DNA from 2 places in the Pedococcus aerophilus genome. Region 2 is predicted to be linked to the other one. Evidence: predicted binding sites of a transcription regulator. Region 2 holds the regulator's gene; the other holds the start of a gene.
The links. The regulator Rex, encoded in region 2, represses fermentation and respiration genes when NADH is low (regulators of the CRP and FNR family bind a similar motif). The targets are predictions, from matches to a motif close to CTTGTGAANNNNTTCACAAG.
Positions count from the first base shown of each region.

Region 1 (6,986 bases), 460 kb from region 2:
GATGTGCCTGCGGGCCTCGTCGAGGCGCCGCAGGACCGTGCCGTCGACGACCTCGTCGCCGACCTGCACGCGGATGCCACCGATGACCTGCTCGTCGCGGACGACCTGGAGCACGATGGTCTTGCCGTAGATGTTCTGCAGTGCCGCGGCAAGGCGCTCGCGCTGCTGCTCGGTGAGGTCGGTCGCCGCAGTGACGACGGCCGTGACCTGCTCGCGCCGCGTGGCCGCGAGCGCGAGGTAGCCCTCGAGCGTGCGGTCGAGCTTGCGCCCGCGGGGGGCCAGCACGGCCTGGCGTGCGAGCCGGACCGTCTCCTCGCTGGCCTTGCCCTCGAGGAGCTGCGAGACGACCGACGCCTTGGCCTGCGGGTCACCCTGACGGTTCGTCAGGCGGTCACGCAGGTCCGGGTTGCCGGCCACGATCCGCTCGAAGCGGAACAGCTCGTCCTCGACCCGGTCGATGGACCCGTTGGCCTCGGCACCGGCGAGCAGTGCCTCGATCCCGAGCCGCTCGACGGTGTCCGACAGGTCGCGCTCGGTCGCCCAGCGCTGGCCCACGAGGGCCTTCACCACGACGACGGTCTCCGGGGAGACCTTGCCCGAGAGAAGGCGCTCGGCGAGCTCCTGCTTCCCGGACGCCTCGCGCGACGGGTCCGCGAGGGCCCGGCGCAGCGTGGCGCTGCTGTCGATGAGCGCCGTGACGGCGAGGAGCTCCTCGGCGAGGGTCCGGCGGTCCGTCCCCGCGGAGAGCGCGGCCTCGAGGGCCGTGCTCCCGGCGATGGCGGAGGCGCGCGAAGAACCACGCATCAGGCGCCCTCTCCGACCTTCTCGGGCTGGACCTGTCCAGACTCGAGCTCGGCGAGGAAGCGGTCGACGATGCCACGCTGGCGGGCCTCGTCCTCGAGGGACTCACCGACGATGCGGCTGGCCAGGTCGGTCGACAGGCGACCCACCTCTGCACGCAGGGAGACGACGGCCTGCTGGCGCTCCGCCTCGATCTGCTTGTGCGCGGCCTCGGTGATGCGAGCCGCCTCGGTCTGCGCGTGACCGCGCATCTCCACGACGATCGCCGCACCCTGCTCGCGAGCCTCCTCGCGGATGCGCGCGGCCTCGGCGCGAGCCTCGGCCAGCTGGGCCTGGTACTGCTCCAGGGCAGCCTGGGCCTGCTGCTGGGCCTCTTCGGCCTGCTGCATACCGCCCTCGATGGCGGCGGTCCGCTCGGCGTACAGCTCCTCCATGCGCGGGACGACCTTGGTCTTGTACAACCAGTACAAGATCCCGAAGGAGATCAGCCCGACGATCATCTCGGCGGGGTGCGGGAGCAGCGGGAACCCCGAGGGGAAACCCACGCCTTCAGCGGCGACTACGGATGCGAGTGACACGTCGCTTCCTATCTGTTGGAGCTCGGGCAGGGGGATGACGACTCGGTGGAGGTCAGCCCTGGAAGACGAACGCGAAGACCAGACCCAGGATGGCCAGGGCCTCGGTGATCGCCATGCCGGTGAAGGCGATGGTCTGGAGCATTCCGCGAGCCTCGGGCTGACGCGCGACGCCGTTGATGTAGGCGGCGAAGATCAGACCGACACCGATGCCGGGGCCGATCGCGGCGAGGCCGTATCCGAGGTAGGCAATGTCGCCAGTCATGTCTGTGTTCCTTTCGGTGGCACCGGGACCGCTTCCCGGTGTCGGGGGTGTGGATATTCAGGTGGTGCACGCGAGGCCTGTGGCCTCGACGGTCGAACGGCTAGTGGTGCTCGGACACCGCGTCCGAGATGTACAGCGCCGCAAGCAGGGTGAAGATGAACGCCTGCAGGAACTCGATGAGGAGCTCGAAGAACGTCATGCCGATCGAGAACCCGAAGGCGAGGACGCCCGAGAAGTTCAGGAAGAGGTTGCTGCCGTGCAGCAGGAGGTACTCGCCGCCGAGGATGAAGACCAGCAGCATGAGGTGACCCGCCAGCATGTTGCCGAACAGTCGCAGCGCGAGCGTCAGCGGGCGGATGACGAAGTAGGTGAGGAACTCCAGGACGAACAGGATCGGCTTGAGCCAGCCGGGCAGGCCCGGGGGGATCAGGGACTTGAAGTACGGGAGGACGCCGTGCTTACGACGGATCGCGACCGTGTGGTAGACGACGTAGACGATCAGCGTGAGCACGATCGGGATGCCGACCCGGCTCATCGTCGGGAACTGCACGAACGGGATGATCCCGAAGAGGTTGTTCAGGAGGATCATCGTGAACAAGGTGAACAGCAGCGGCACGAACTGCATGAAGTCCTTGGTGCCGATGATGTCGCGGCCGATGGTGTTGCGCACGAAGTTGTACGCCCCCTCGGCCATGAACTGCGTCTTGCCGGGGACGACGGTCATCTTGCGCGACACCGAGACGAAGAACCAGCCCAGGATGCCCACCGAGATCAGCAGCACCAGCGCAGGACGGGTGAGCACCCACGGGCCGGTTCCGTCGAACGGCACCACCGGCCACCAGAAGTCGGCGACGCCGGGGGTCTCGAACCCGCCTTCGCCTCCTGCGGCCACGAGGTTCGCGACCAGGTCCGCAGACACCATGTTTGGGCTCACTGCCTCTCCTCGAATGAACTGACGATCAACCCGAGCACCCCGAGGACTTCACGGTCGGTGCGGGACAACCGGGACGAACGCATGCTCGACGCCGGCTCGGCGCAGAACGGTAGGTACGCTACCCGACTCCATGACCGGGGGGCGACGCGGGACCTTGCGGTCACTGGCCCTCTCCCGTCGTCGTGGTCCGGGGGGTCTGGTCCGCGGGCGACCCGGGGGTCGGGGCGCCCTCTGCGGGGGTGTCGTAGACGGGCACGCGGGCGTTGCGCCACGCGCGCATCTGGGCCACCTGCCAGGTGACGACGGCGACCAGCATCGCGATGCCGGCGGCACGGCTGTCGAGGCTGTCGACGCGGCGGGCGACGACGAGGACCCCGAGCAGGACCAGCACCTGGGCGAAGTACACGCTCATGCCCACGGCCATGAACAGGACGGGGTTCTTGTCCTTGACGACCTTGTCCATGACCAGCAGGCCCGAGGCGAAGAACACGACGGCGATGACGACGCCGACGACGGCGGACAGCCCCCCGTCCACACCGCGCACGAGTGCCAGCACGACCGAGGTCACCAACCCCACGACGAGAGTGGGGACCAGGGATCCGCGCAAGGTCGCGCTGAACGGGTAGGAACCCGTCTGGGCGCTCTGCTGCGTCATCGATGGCCTGCCTGATCGTCGGGGCTGGACTGCCTGGCGAAAGGGTTGGTCACACCCGTCTGTGGGCGCTTGTGAAAGGTATCACAAGCGCTTCCGGCCACCAAAGCCGCCTCGTCCGGGACCGGGCCGGTGCCGCCGCTAGCCTGCCGGGATGAGTGCCACCCTGCCCACCGGCGTCCCACTGGTCGGTCGCCACGTGCGCCTCGACCCCGTCCGCCCGGAGGACGCCGAGGGCCTGCACGTGGTCCACAGCGACCCGGTCGTCTACACGCAGGGCTACGTCATGGCGGCCCCTCCCCCGGACCTCGCGGCGACGCAGGCGTGGGTCGCGGCGGCGATCGCGGCACGCGGAGCCGGCCGCACGGCATACACGGTCCGGCTCACCGGGGTCGGCGGGCTGGGTGACGCGGGCACGGTCGTGGGCACCACGTCGCTGGGCGACGTCGACGTCGTCAACGAGCGCGCCCACATCGGCTGGACTCTCTACGGCTCGCGCTGGTGGGGCACCGCGGTGAACCCCGAGTGCAAGCTCCTGCTGCTCGGGCACGCCTTCGAGCTGGGGTTCGGGCGGGTCAAGATCCAGACCGACGCCGTGAACACCCGCTCGCAGGCCGCGATCGCCAGGCTCGGCGCCACCCGCGAGGGGGTGCTGCGCCGGCACACGAGGCGCGCCGACGGGACGTTCCGCGACACGGTGGTCTTCAGCATCCTCGCCGACGAGTGGCCGACGGTCCGCGAAGGGCTCGAGGCACGGCTGCTCCAGACCGGCTGACACCATCGCCGCAGCCGGGGTGGGAGGTGCGGCTACAGGACGCGCCGGGCCCGCCCGCCCGCGGGCGCCCACTGCGGCAGCCACACGGTGAGGACGCCGACGAGGAGCACCGCCCCGAGGACACCCCCGGCCGCGACCCACGGCTCGAGGAAGATGAAGCTCACGGCACCCAGGGCCGCGACCGCCGCCCACAGCCACAGCAGCAGCACCGCCCGACGGTGCCCGTGGCCGATCTGCAGCATCCGGTGGTGCAGGTGCTGCTTGTCCGGGCTCCAGGGCCGCTCCCCCCTCGCCGTGCGGCGCACCACGGCGAGCAGGATGTCGACCAGGGGCAGCAGGATGATCGCGCCGGGGACGACGAGCGGCAGCAGCGTCGCGGCGACGGGGTTCGTGCTCACCTGCGAGGGGGTGACGTTGCCCGTGGTGGAGATCGTCGCCGCGGCCAGCAGCAGGCCGAGGAGCAGCGCCCCCGAGTCCCCCATGAACAACCGGGCCGGGTGGTAGTTGTGCGGCAGGAAGCCCAGGCAGCAGCCGATCAGGGCGGCGGAGATGAACGTCGCCGAGGAGAACACGTTCGGCGGGTCGAAGGTGCGCGAGATGCCGTAGCTGTAGATGAAGAACGCCGAGGCGGCGATGACGACGACCCCCGCCGCGAGTCCGTCGAGCCCGTCGATGAAGTTCACGGCGTTGGTGAACACGACGACGGCGAACACCGTGAGCCCCACCATGAAGGGCTCGGGCAGCACCGTCACCCCGCCGATCGGCAGCTGGAACAACATCACCCCGCTGAACGCCATGATCCCGGCGGCGATCATCTGCCCACCCAGCTTGGTCAGCCAGTCGAGCTCACGCACGTCGTCGATCGCCCCGAGCAGGCAGACGATCCCAGCGCCGAGCAGCGTCCCCTTGAGCTCGGGACCGAGGGCGAAGACCTGACCGAGGTAGGGCAGCTGGCTGGCCGCGAGCATCGAGGCCGCGAACCCCAGGAAGATCGCCACCCCGCCCAGGCGCGGGATCGGCGTCGAGTGGACGTCACGGTCGCGCACCGGGGTGAAGGCCCCGGTGCGCACGGCGATGGCACGCATGAGCGGCGTCGCGGCATACGTGATCACCGCGGCGACCATCAGGACGAGGAGGTACTCGCGCACTCAGGCGCCTCTCGGGTGGGTCGGGACTCAGCCTCGAGGGTATGCCGGGAACCTGGTCACGAGGTCCGTCACGCCCGCGCGGACCTCCTTGGAGACCGCGTGCTCGGGGTCGGCGTCGCCCTCGATGACGGCCTTGGCGATGAGGTCGGCGACGGTGCGCATCTCGTCGGTACCCATGCCCTGGGTGGTGACGCACGGGGTGCCGACACGGATGCCGCTGGCGATGTTGGGCTTCTGCGGGTCGAACGGGATGGCGTTCTTGTTGAGGACGATGCCGGCACCGTCGGCCCGGGCTTCGGCGTCGGCACCGGTCACGCCCACACCCTGGAGGTCGTGCAGCGACAGGTGGGTGTCGGTGCCGCCGGTGGTCGGACGGATCCCCTTCTCCCCCAAGGACGTCGCGAGGACCTTGGCGTTCTCGATGACCTGCTTGGCGTAGGTCTGGTACTCCGGCGTCGCGCACTCCTTGAAGTTCACGGCCTTGGCCGCGATGGTGTGCATCTGCGGGCCACCCTGCATCATCGGGAAGACGGCCTTGTCGAGCTTGGCCTGGTGCTCGGCCTTGCAGACGAGCGCACCGGAGCGCGGGCCGCGCAGGACCTTGTGGGTCGTGAAGGTGACGACGTCGGCGTGGGGCACCGGGCTCGGGATCGCCTTGCCGGCGACGAGTCCGATGAAGTGCGCGGCGTCGACCCAGAAGATGGCGCCGATCTCGTCGGCCAGCTTCCGGAAGAACTCGAAGTCGATGAGACGCGGGATCGCCGAACCGCCGGCAAGGATCACCTTGGGTCGGTGCTCCTTGGCGAGGCGCTCGACCTCGGCGTAGTCGATGTCCTCGGTCTCGCGGTCGACGCCGTAGTGCACGGCGTTGAACCACTTGCCGGAGAAGGAGACCTTGGTGCCGTGGGTGAGGTGGCCACCCATGGGCAGCGCCATCGCGAGGATGGTGTCGCCGGGCGACATGAACGCGCCGTAGACCGCCTGGTTGGCACTCGCGCCGGAGTGCGGCTGGACGTTCGCGTGGTCGGCACCGAACAGCGTCTTGCACCGCTCGATGGCCAGCGTCTCGGCCTTGTCGACCTCGGAGCACCCGCCGTAGTAGCGCCGCCCGGGGTAGCCCTCGGCGTACTTGTTGGACAACGTGGAGCCGAGCGCGGTCAGCACCTCGGGGCTCGACATGTTCTCCGACGCGATGAGCTGCAGTCCGCCGCGGATGCGGTCGAGCTCGGAGACGAGGACCCCTGCGATCTCCGGGTCGAAGGACTCCAGGGCACCGAAGTCGGAGCCGTAGAAGGTGTCGCTCTGGGTCATCGGGTCTCTCCTGGGTGGTCGGCGGAGGTGCGCTCGGCGGTCGGATCCGCGGGCAACTCTAGGGCCTGCGTCGGCTCCGTCCCCGGGGTGTCCGGCGTCGGTGCGAGCGCGTCGACGCGCAGCGGCTGGGGCTCGTCGTCGGACTCCGCGGGCTCGGCAGGCTCGGGCTCGGGCTCGGGCTCGGCAGGCTCGGCGGACTCGGGCTCGGCAGGCTCGGCAGGCTCGGCGGGGTGCAGGACGGCGTCGATCTGCTGCTGCGTGACCGCCCCTGCGCGCAGGACCTCGGGCTCCGAACCCGTGCAGTCGATGATGGTCGACACCTCGCTGCTCGTCGTCGGCCCCGCGTCGAGGTACACGGCGACCGAGGCCCCGAGCTGGGCCGCGGCGTCGGTGATGGTGGTGGCCGGCGGCTGACCCGTCAGGTTGGCGCTGGTCACCGCCATCGGCCCCACCTCGCTGAGCAGCGCGAGGGCGGTGTCGTCCTGCGGCATGCGCACCGCGACGGTCCCGTTGGTGTCTCCGAGG
Region 1 is NZ_BAAARN010000001.1:1,144,288-1,151,273, forward strand. Features, by position in the region: gene ABD286_RS05350 (F0F1 ATP synthase subunit delta) at 1-804, opposite strand, end outside; gene ABD286_RS05355 (F0F1 ATP synthase subunit B) at 804-1,379, opposite strand; gene atpE (ATP synthase F0 subunit C) at 1,432-1,641, opposite strand; gene atpB (F0F1 ATP synthase subunit A) at 1,742-2,575, opposite strand; gene ABD286_RS05370 (Cg1360 family ATP-synthase-associated protein) at 2,736-3,230, opposite strand; gene ABD286_RS05375 (GNAT family N-acetyltransferase) at 3,382-4,002, shown strand; gene ABD286_RS05380 (MraY family glycosyltransferase) at 4,035-5,150, opposite strand; gene ABD286_RS05385 (serine hydroxymethyltransferase) at 5,178-6,461, opposite strand; gene ABD286_RS05390 (L-threonylcarbamoyladenylate synthase) at 6,458-6,986, opposite strand, start outside.
Region 1: the regulator Rex is predicted to act here: its motif matches at 3,299-3,318, upstream of ABD286_RS05370 (Cg1360 family ATP-synthase-associated protein).

Region 2 (6,986 bases):
GCGCAGCAGCGACTCGAGACGACCCAGCGCCGGAAGCGATGCTGGCGGCACCTCGGTGCGGAGCGCCTCGACCTGGGGGATCGCCCGGGTCGTGAAGTCGCGCAGGGCCAGCAGTGCCTGCGGGTTGCCGGTGCGGGCGTAGTCGCGGTCGAGCGCGCGCTGACCGCCGAGGACCGACTCGGCCGCGGCGCCCAGCGCGGTGTCGATGTCGCGGCTGTCGGGCTCGCTGCGGGCAGCCAGCGCCCGGCTGTCCGAGATGTGCTCCTGGGCCTGTCCGAGGTACGTCGTGCCGCGCTCGTAGTCGCTGGTGGACAGGCGGACGGCCACCCCGTCGAGCCAGCCCTTGACGGGGTACAACGACTCACCGGGGACGGCCGAGCGGGAGGCGGCGCCGACGACGGCGCCGACGAGCAGGGCAGAGGCCGCGGCGCCTGCGAGAGCTCGCGGCAGACCCCGGCCGACGACCACGACCACCGGTGTCACCCGGGTGGCGGCTCGTCGAGCGGTGGCTGCGCGGGCAGCGGCTGCGGTGGGCGCGGGGAGCGTGTCGGCCTCGGCCATGAGGCGCACGCGCAGGGCCGCCACGAAGTCGGGGTCGGGCCCGGGGGTCCGGGGTCCGGTGGCGCCGAGCCGCCGGCTGGTCTCGAGCAGCGTCACGACACCGGGGTCGTCGACGCGCTCTCCCTCGAGGGCGCGCTGGAAACGGTCAGCGGAACGGTTCAGGACTGGCATGCCGACACCTCCCTCCCCAGCTCGGTCGCGGTCTTCTGTGCTGAGAACGACGTCGCGGGACGGAAGTTACGCGAGGGGACGAGGGCGGTCGGTAGCGCGGTCCGGAGGGCCGCACCGCGGCGTCGCGCCACGACGACGGCAGGTTCAGAGCTCGGCATCGGCGAGCTCCCGGTGCAGCGACCGCACGGCGCGCAGCTGGAGCTGCTTGACCGCCCCCTCGGACTTGCCGAGGACCTTGGCCGTCTCGGCCAGGGTGAGGCCCTGGAGGAAACGCAGCACGACGCACTCGGCCTGCTCGGGCTTGAGGTTCTTCACCGCCGTGAGCAGCCGTTCGTCGCGCAACCGGTCGAGCACCTCCTGGTCGGGGGCGTCGACGCTGCGGTCGGCGTCGAGCATGTCGGCGGTGGTGACCTCCATGCGGAAGCGGGCCGACTTGGCGTTGTCGGTGATGAGGTTGCGGGCGATGGTGATGAACCAGGCTGCGATGTCGCGGCCCTGCCACGAGAAGGAGTCCATCCGCCGCAGGGCGCGCAGGAACGTCTCGGACGTGATGTCCTCGGCGAGCTGCTGACCGCCGACCCGGACGTAGACGTAGCGGTAGACCACGTCGACGTAGCGTTCGTAGAGCATCCCGAACGCCTCGGCGTCGCCCCGCTGCGCGAGCTCGACGAGCGCGCTGATCCGCTCGAAGTCCTGGGGCGCCTCGCCCGGGCCGAAGCCGGCCCGCGCCGCCGAGCCCGTGCCGGACCCGCCCGGTCCGGCATCCATGGTGCCGGCGTCGCCGGCGAGGCTGAGGACGACCCGGAGCTGGTCGAGGAAGTGCGCGGTGGCCGGTCCCATCCCGTGATCGACCGGAGCCCGGACGCCAGCGGCAGGTCGCGCACCCCCAGCAACGACCCCGTCGCCGACGGGGAACCCCACGGCTGCCGGCGAGGGCGGCGCGAGGGCAGCACGCAGCACCGCGAACGGGTCCGCGGCACGACGACGTGGGCGATTCCTGATGGGGGAGACCTCCTGGCGGCACAGTTTTGCCGATATCGAGGCGTTTGTCAGGAGACCTGCGCCACACCCGGACGCACCTGCACCCCGTCGCACGGGAACTCAGGTACCGACGGGTAGCCCCACAGCCGTCGCCGCAGGGGGTAACAGGCCGGCCCGGGCCGCATACGCTGGTCCGGTGCCCGACCACGACCCGACCGAGACCGGCAGGCCGCCTCGTGTGCGGCTCCTCGGGAAGCCCGGCTGCCACCTGTGCGACGACGCGCGTGCCGTGATCGCCCGTGTGGCAGCAGACCTCGGCGTCGGGTGGTGGGAGGAGTCGGTGCTCGACGACCCCGCCCTGATGGCGGAGTACGGCGAGCAGATCCCCGTGACCTTCGTGGACGGGCGCCAGCACGACTACTGGCGGGTCGACGAGGCGCGGCTCCGGGCGGCGCTGCGCGGTTGACGTCACGGGCTCGTGGCGGGCCTGGTGACCTGGCTCACGCCGCCCGTGAGACGGCTGCTTGTGACTTTGTGCATCAGTTCACAAAGGCGTAATCTGCCATGCAGGCAGCCCGCGTCAGCCAGGTGCGGACCCTGCAACACGAAGGAGCCGGAGAAGACGTTGTCTGCCGACCCGAGCGCTCGTCGGGGCATCCCCGACGCCACGGTGGCACGGTTGCCGGAGTACCTGCGCGCCCTGACGGGCTTCGCCGAGCGAGGGATCACCTCGGTCTCCTCCGAGGAGCTGGCGGCTGCCGCGGGAGTCCGTAGCGCCAAGCTGCGCAAGGACCTGTCGCACCTCGGTTCCTACGGCGTCCGCGGTGTCGGCTACGAGGTCGACCACCTCGCCTACCAGATCTCCCGCGAGCTCGGCCTCACCCAGGACTGGCCCGTGGCCATCGTCGGCATGGGCAACCTCGGGCACGCGCTCGCCGCCTACAGCGGGTTCGCGACGCGCGGCTTCCGCGTCGTCGCCCTGCTGGACCAGGACACCGCCCTGCACGAGCAGGAGATCGCGGGCCTGCCGGTGCAGCCCATGGACGCGCTGCCCTCCCTCGTCACCGACCAGGGCCTGGCCATCGGCGTCATCGCGACGCCCGCGGCGTCGGCCCAGTCGGTCTGCGACCAGCTCGTCGGCGCCGGGGTGCGCTCCATCCTCAACTTCGCTCCGTGCGTCCTCGTCGTCCCCGAGGGCGTCGACGTCCGCAAGGTCGACCTCTCCACCGAGCTGCAGATCCTCGCCTTCCACGAGCAGCGCAAGTCGCTCGCCGCTCAGGGTGCGCTCGACACCGTCGCCAAGGCGGTGTCCCGATGAGCCTGGTAGTCCTCGGACTGTCCCACCACACCGCGCCTTTGCCGCTGCTCGAGTCGATGTCCCTCGACGCCTCGGGCCGTTCCGAGCTGGCCGCGAGCCTGTTCGGCCGCGACAACCTCTCCGAGGTCACCGTGGTGTCCACGTGCAACCGCACCGAGGTGTATGCCGAGTCGCTCACCTTCCACGGCGCGGTCACCGACATCACCGATGCCCTCACCGAGGTCACCGGGGTGCCCCGCGACGAGCTGCGCGAGCACCTCTACGTCCACTACGAGGACCGCGCCATCGCGCACGCCTTCACCGTCGCCTGCGGGCTCGACTCGATGGCGGTCGGCGAGGCCCAGATCCTCGGGCAGATGCGGACCTCCCTTCGCGAGGCGCAGCGGGCAGGCCACGCCGGACCCTCCCTCAACACCCTCTTCCAGCAGGCGCTGCGCGTCGGCAAGCGTGCCCACACCGAGACCGGCATCGACGCCGTCAGCGTCTCGCTCGTCGAGGCGGGGCTGGCCCGCGCCGAGCGCGACCTCGGCTCGCTGTCCGGCCTTGACGTCCTGGTCGTCGGCGCCGGGGGCATGAGCTCGCTCGCCGCGACGACCGTGGCGCGTCGCGGCGCCCGGTCGCTGACGATCGTCAACCGCACCCTCTCCAAGGCGGTCCGCCTCGCCGAGCGCACCGGCGGCCGGGCCCGCCCGCTCGACGAGCTCCACCGCGCGCTGGCCGGCGCCGACGTCGTCATCTCCTGCACCGGGTCGACCGGGGTGGTCGTGGACCTCGCCGGCGCCGCCGACGCCCAGGTGCTGCGCGCCGGCCGCCCGCAGGCCTACGTCGACCTCGCCCTGCCGCACGACGTGGCCCCCGAGGTGGACTCCCTCAACGGCGTCAGCCTCGCCGGCCTCGCCTCCCTGGGCGCAGACCTGTCCGGTGGTGCGACCTCCAGCGAGGTGCAGCAGGTCGCCGACCTCGTCATCGGCGAGGTCGCGTCCTACCTCACGTCGCGCGCCGCCGAGACCGTCGCCCCCACCGTCGCCGCGCTGCGCTCGCACGCCGCCGACGTCGTCGCCGGCGAGCTCTCCCGCCTCGAGCAGCGGCTGCCCGACCTCGACGACACCGAGCGGGCCGAGGTCCAGCTCGCCGTGCACCGCATCGTCGAGAAGCTGCTGCACACCCCGACGGTCCGCGTGAAGGAGCTCGCCGTGGGTGGCCACGGCGACGGGTACGCCCAGGCCCTGCGCGAGCTGTTCGACCTGCGTCCCGGCGAGGCCGCCACCGCGTCCGTGCCCCCGGAGCGGGGAGGTATGCCGTGAGCGCCGCGACCGCATACTCCACCGTCCGCAAGGCGGCACAGCCGCTGACCCTGCGCCTGGGCACCCGCCGCAGCGCCCTCGCCACGACCCAGTCCTCCTGGGTGGCCGACCAGCTGCGCGCCCAGGGCCACACCGTCGACCTGGTCACCATCGTCACCGAGGGCGACACCTCGACCGCGTCGTTGTCTAGCCTCGGCGGGACGGGCGTCTTCGCGGCTGCCCTGCGCCGCGCCCTGCTCGCCGGCGAGGTGGACTTCGCCGTCCACTCGCTCAAGGACCTGCCCACCGCGCCCGAGCCGGGGCTGACCATCGCCGCCGTGCCCGTCCGCGAGGACCCGCGCGACGTGCTCGTCGCCACCGACGGGCGCACGCTCGGCGAGCTGGGGGAGGGCGCCGTCGTCGGCACCGGGTCCCCGCGTCGCGTCGCCCAGCTGGCCGCGCTCGGGATGGGCTTGTCCTTCAAGGACATCCGCGGCAACGTCGACACCCGCATCGCCATGGTCCACGACGGCTCCCTCGACGCCGTGGTCCTGGCCCGCGCCGGCCTGGCGCGGCTCGGCCGGCTCGACGACGCCACCGAGTCCATCGACCCCCTCCAGATGCTGCCCGCCCCCGGGCAGGGCGCCCTGGCCGTCGAGTGCCGCGCGGACGACGAGACCACGCGAGCCGCGCTCGCCGTCCTCGACGACGCCGACACCCGTGCCTGCGTGACCGCCGAGCGCGCCGTCCTCGCCGCGCTGGAGGCCGGCTGCTCCGCGCCCGTCGGCGCCCTCGCCGAGGTGGTGGAGGGCGAGGACGGCCTCGAGCTGTCGCTGCGTGCCTTCGTCGGGTCGGTCGACGGCTCCGTGGACCTGCGCCGCTCGCTCGTCGGACCCGTCACCGACGCCCCCTCCCTCGGCCACCGCCTGGCTGCCGTCCTGCTCAAGGACGGTGCCGACGTGCTCGGCGAGCCCGAGGAACGACCACCGGCTCCCGCCGGGGACCAGTCGGCCACGCGCCCCCGCGCGTCCGGCCACAGCTGGCCCCCCGACCCACCCGGGGCGAACGGAGCACCTCCGCTCGCCGCCCCCGACCGCCGCCCAGAAAACGACAGCACGGAGCGTGCCACGTGAGCCCCACGCGCTCGACAGAGCCCACCACCAAGACCCCCCGCCAGAACTCCCGCCCGGCAGGTCGCGTCGCCTTCGTCGGCGCCGGTCCCGGCGACGCCGGCCTCATGACCGTGCGTTCGGTGGAGTTCCTCGCCAAGGCCGACGTCGTCGTCATCGACCAGGTCGCCCGCGAGGAGGTCGTCGCCCGTTACTGCCCCGAGGGTGTCGAGGTCGTCGACGCCGGACACGGCGACCACGGCCAGCCGCTGACCCACGCCATGCGCGCCAAGCTCGTCGTCAAGGCGGCCAAGGCCGCCAACGGTGGACTGGTCGTCCGCCTCATGGACGGCGACCCGGGCACCTTCAACGGCCTGGCCGAGGAGGCCCTGGCCTGCCAGAAGGCCGGCATCGGGTTCGACATCGTCCCCGGCGTCAGCGCCGTCTCGGCCGTCCCGGCCTATGCCGGCATCCCGCTCACCTCGAGCAGCTCCCCGGCCGTGCACGTCATCGCCGCGAACGACCGCTCGGTCGACTGGTCCGCCTCTGCGACGGAGTCGGTCACCGTGGTGCTCCTCGGTGCGCCGGACGACCTCACGACGGCACTCGGCAAGCTGCTCGCCGCCGGTCGGTCGGAGTCCAGCCCGGTCGCCCTGACCGAGCGCGGCACGACGATCCGCCAGTCGACGCGCGTCACGACCCTGGGCGAGGTCGCCAAGGTCATGAAGACGGTCGAGTTCCCGGCCCTCGCGGTCGTCGGCTCCACGGTGGCGCTGCGCGAGCAGCTGTCGTGGTTCGAGACCAAGCCGCTGTTCGGCTGGAACGTCCTCGTCCCGCGCACCAAGGAGCAGTCGGGCTCGACGATCTCGCGCCTGGAGTCCTACGGCGCCACCGCCGAGGTCGTCCCGACGATCAGCGTCGAGCCGCCGCGCACGCCCCAGCAGATGGAGCGCGCGGTCAAGGGCCTGGTCACCGGCCGCTACGAGTGGATCGGCTTCACCTCGGTCAACGCCGTCAAGGCGGTGCGCGAGAAGTTCGAGGAGTTCGGGCTCGACGCCCGCGCGTTCGCCGGGCTCAAGGTCGCCGCCGTGGGTGGCGTCACGGCCGACGCGCTGCGCGAGTGGGGCATCGTCCCGGACCTCGTGCCGTCCGGCGAGAAGTCGGCCAACGGCCTGCTCGCCGACTGGCCGCCGTTCGACGAGGTGCTCGACCCGATCAACCGGGTCTTCCTGCCCCGCGCCGACATCGCGACCGACACCCTCGTCGCCGGACTGGTCGAGATGGGCTGGGAGGTCGACGACGTGACGGCCTACCGCACCGTCCGTGCAGCCCCTCCGGCTGCAGAGATCCGCGAGGCCATCAAGGGCGGGCAGTTCGACGCCGCGGTCTTCACCTCGTCCTCGACGGTCCGCAACCTCGTCGGCATCGCCGGCAAGCCGCACCCGTCGACGGTCATCGCCTGCATCGGCCCGGCGACCGCCAAGGCGGCCGAGGAGCACGGCCTGCGGGTCGACGTCCTCGCACCGGAGGCGTCCTCGGACTCGCTGGTCGACGCCCTCGCCG
Region 2 is NZ_BAAARN010000001.1:1,601,590-1,608,575, reverse strand. Features, by position in the region: gene ABD286_RS07640 (DUF5667 domain-containing protein) at 1-732, opposite strand, end outside; gene ABD286_RS07635 (sigma-70 family RNA polymerase sigma factor) at 877-1,572, opposite strand; gene ABD286_RS07630 (glutaredoxin family protein) at 1,910-2,179, shown strand; gene ABD286_RS07625 (redox-sensing transcriptional repressor Rex) at 2,339-3,031, shown strand; gene ABD286_RS07620 (glutamyl-tRNA reductase) at 3,028-4,335, shown strand; gene hemC (hydroxymethylbilane synthase) at 4,332-5,447, shown strand; gene ABD286_RS07610 (bifunctional uroporphyrinogen-III C-methyltransferase/uroporphyrinogen-III synthase) at 5,444-6,986, shown strand, end outside.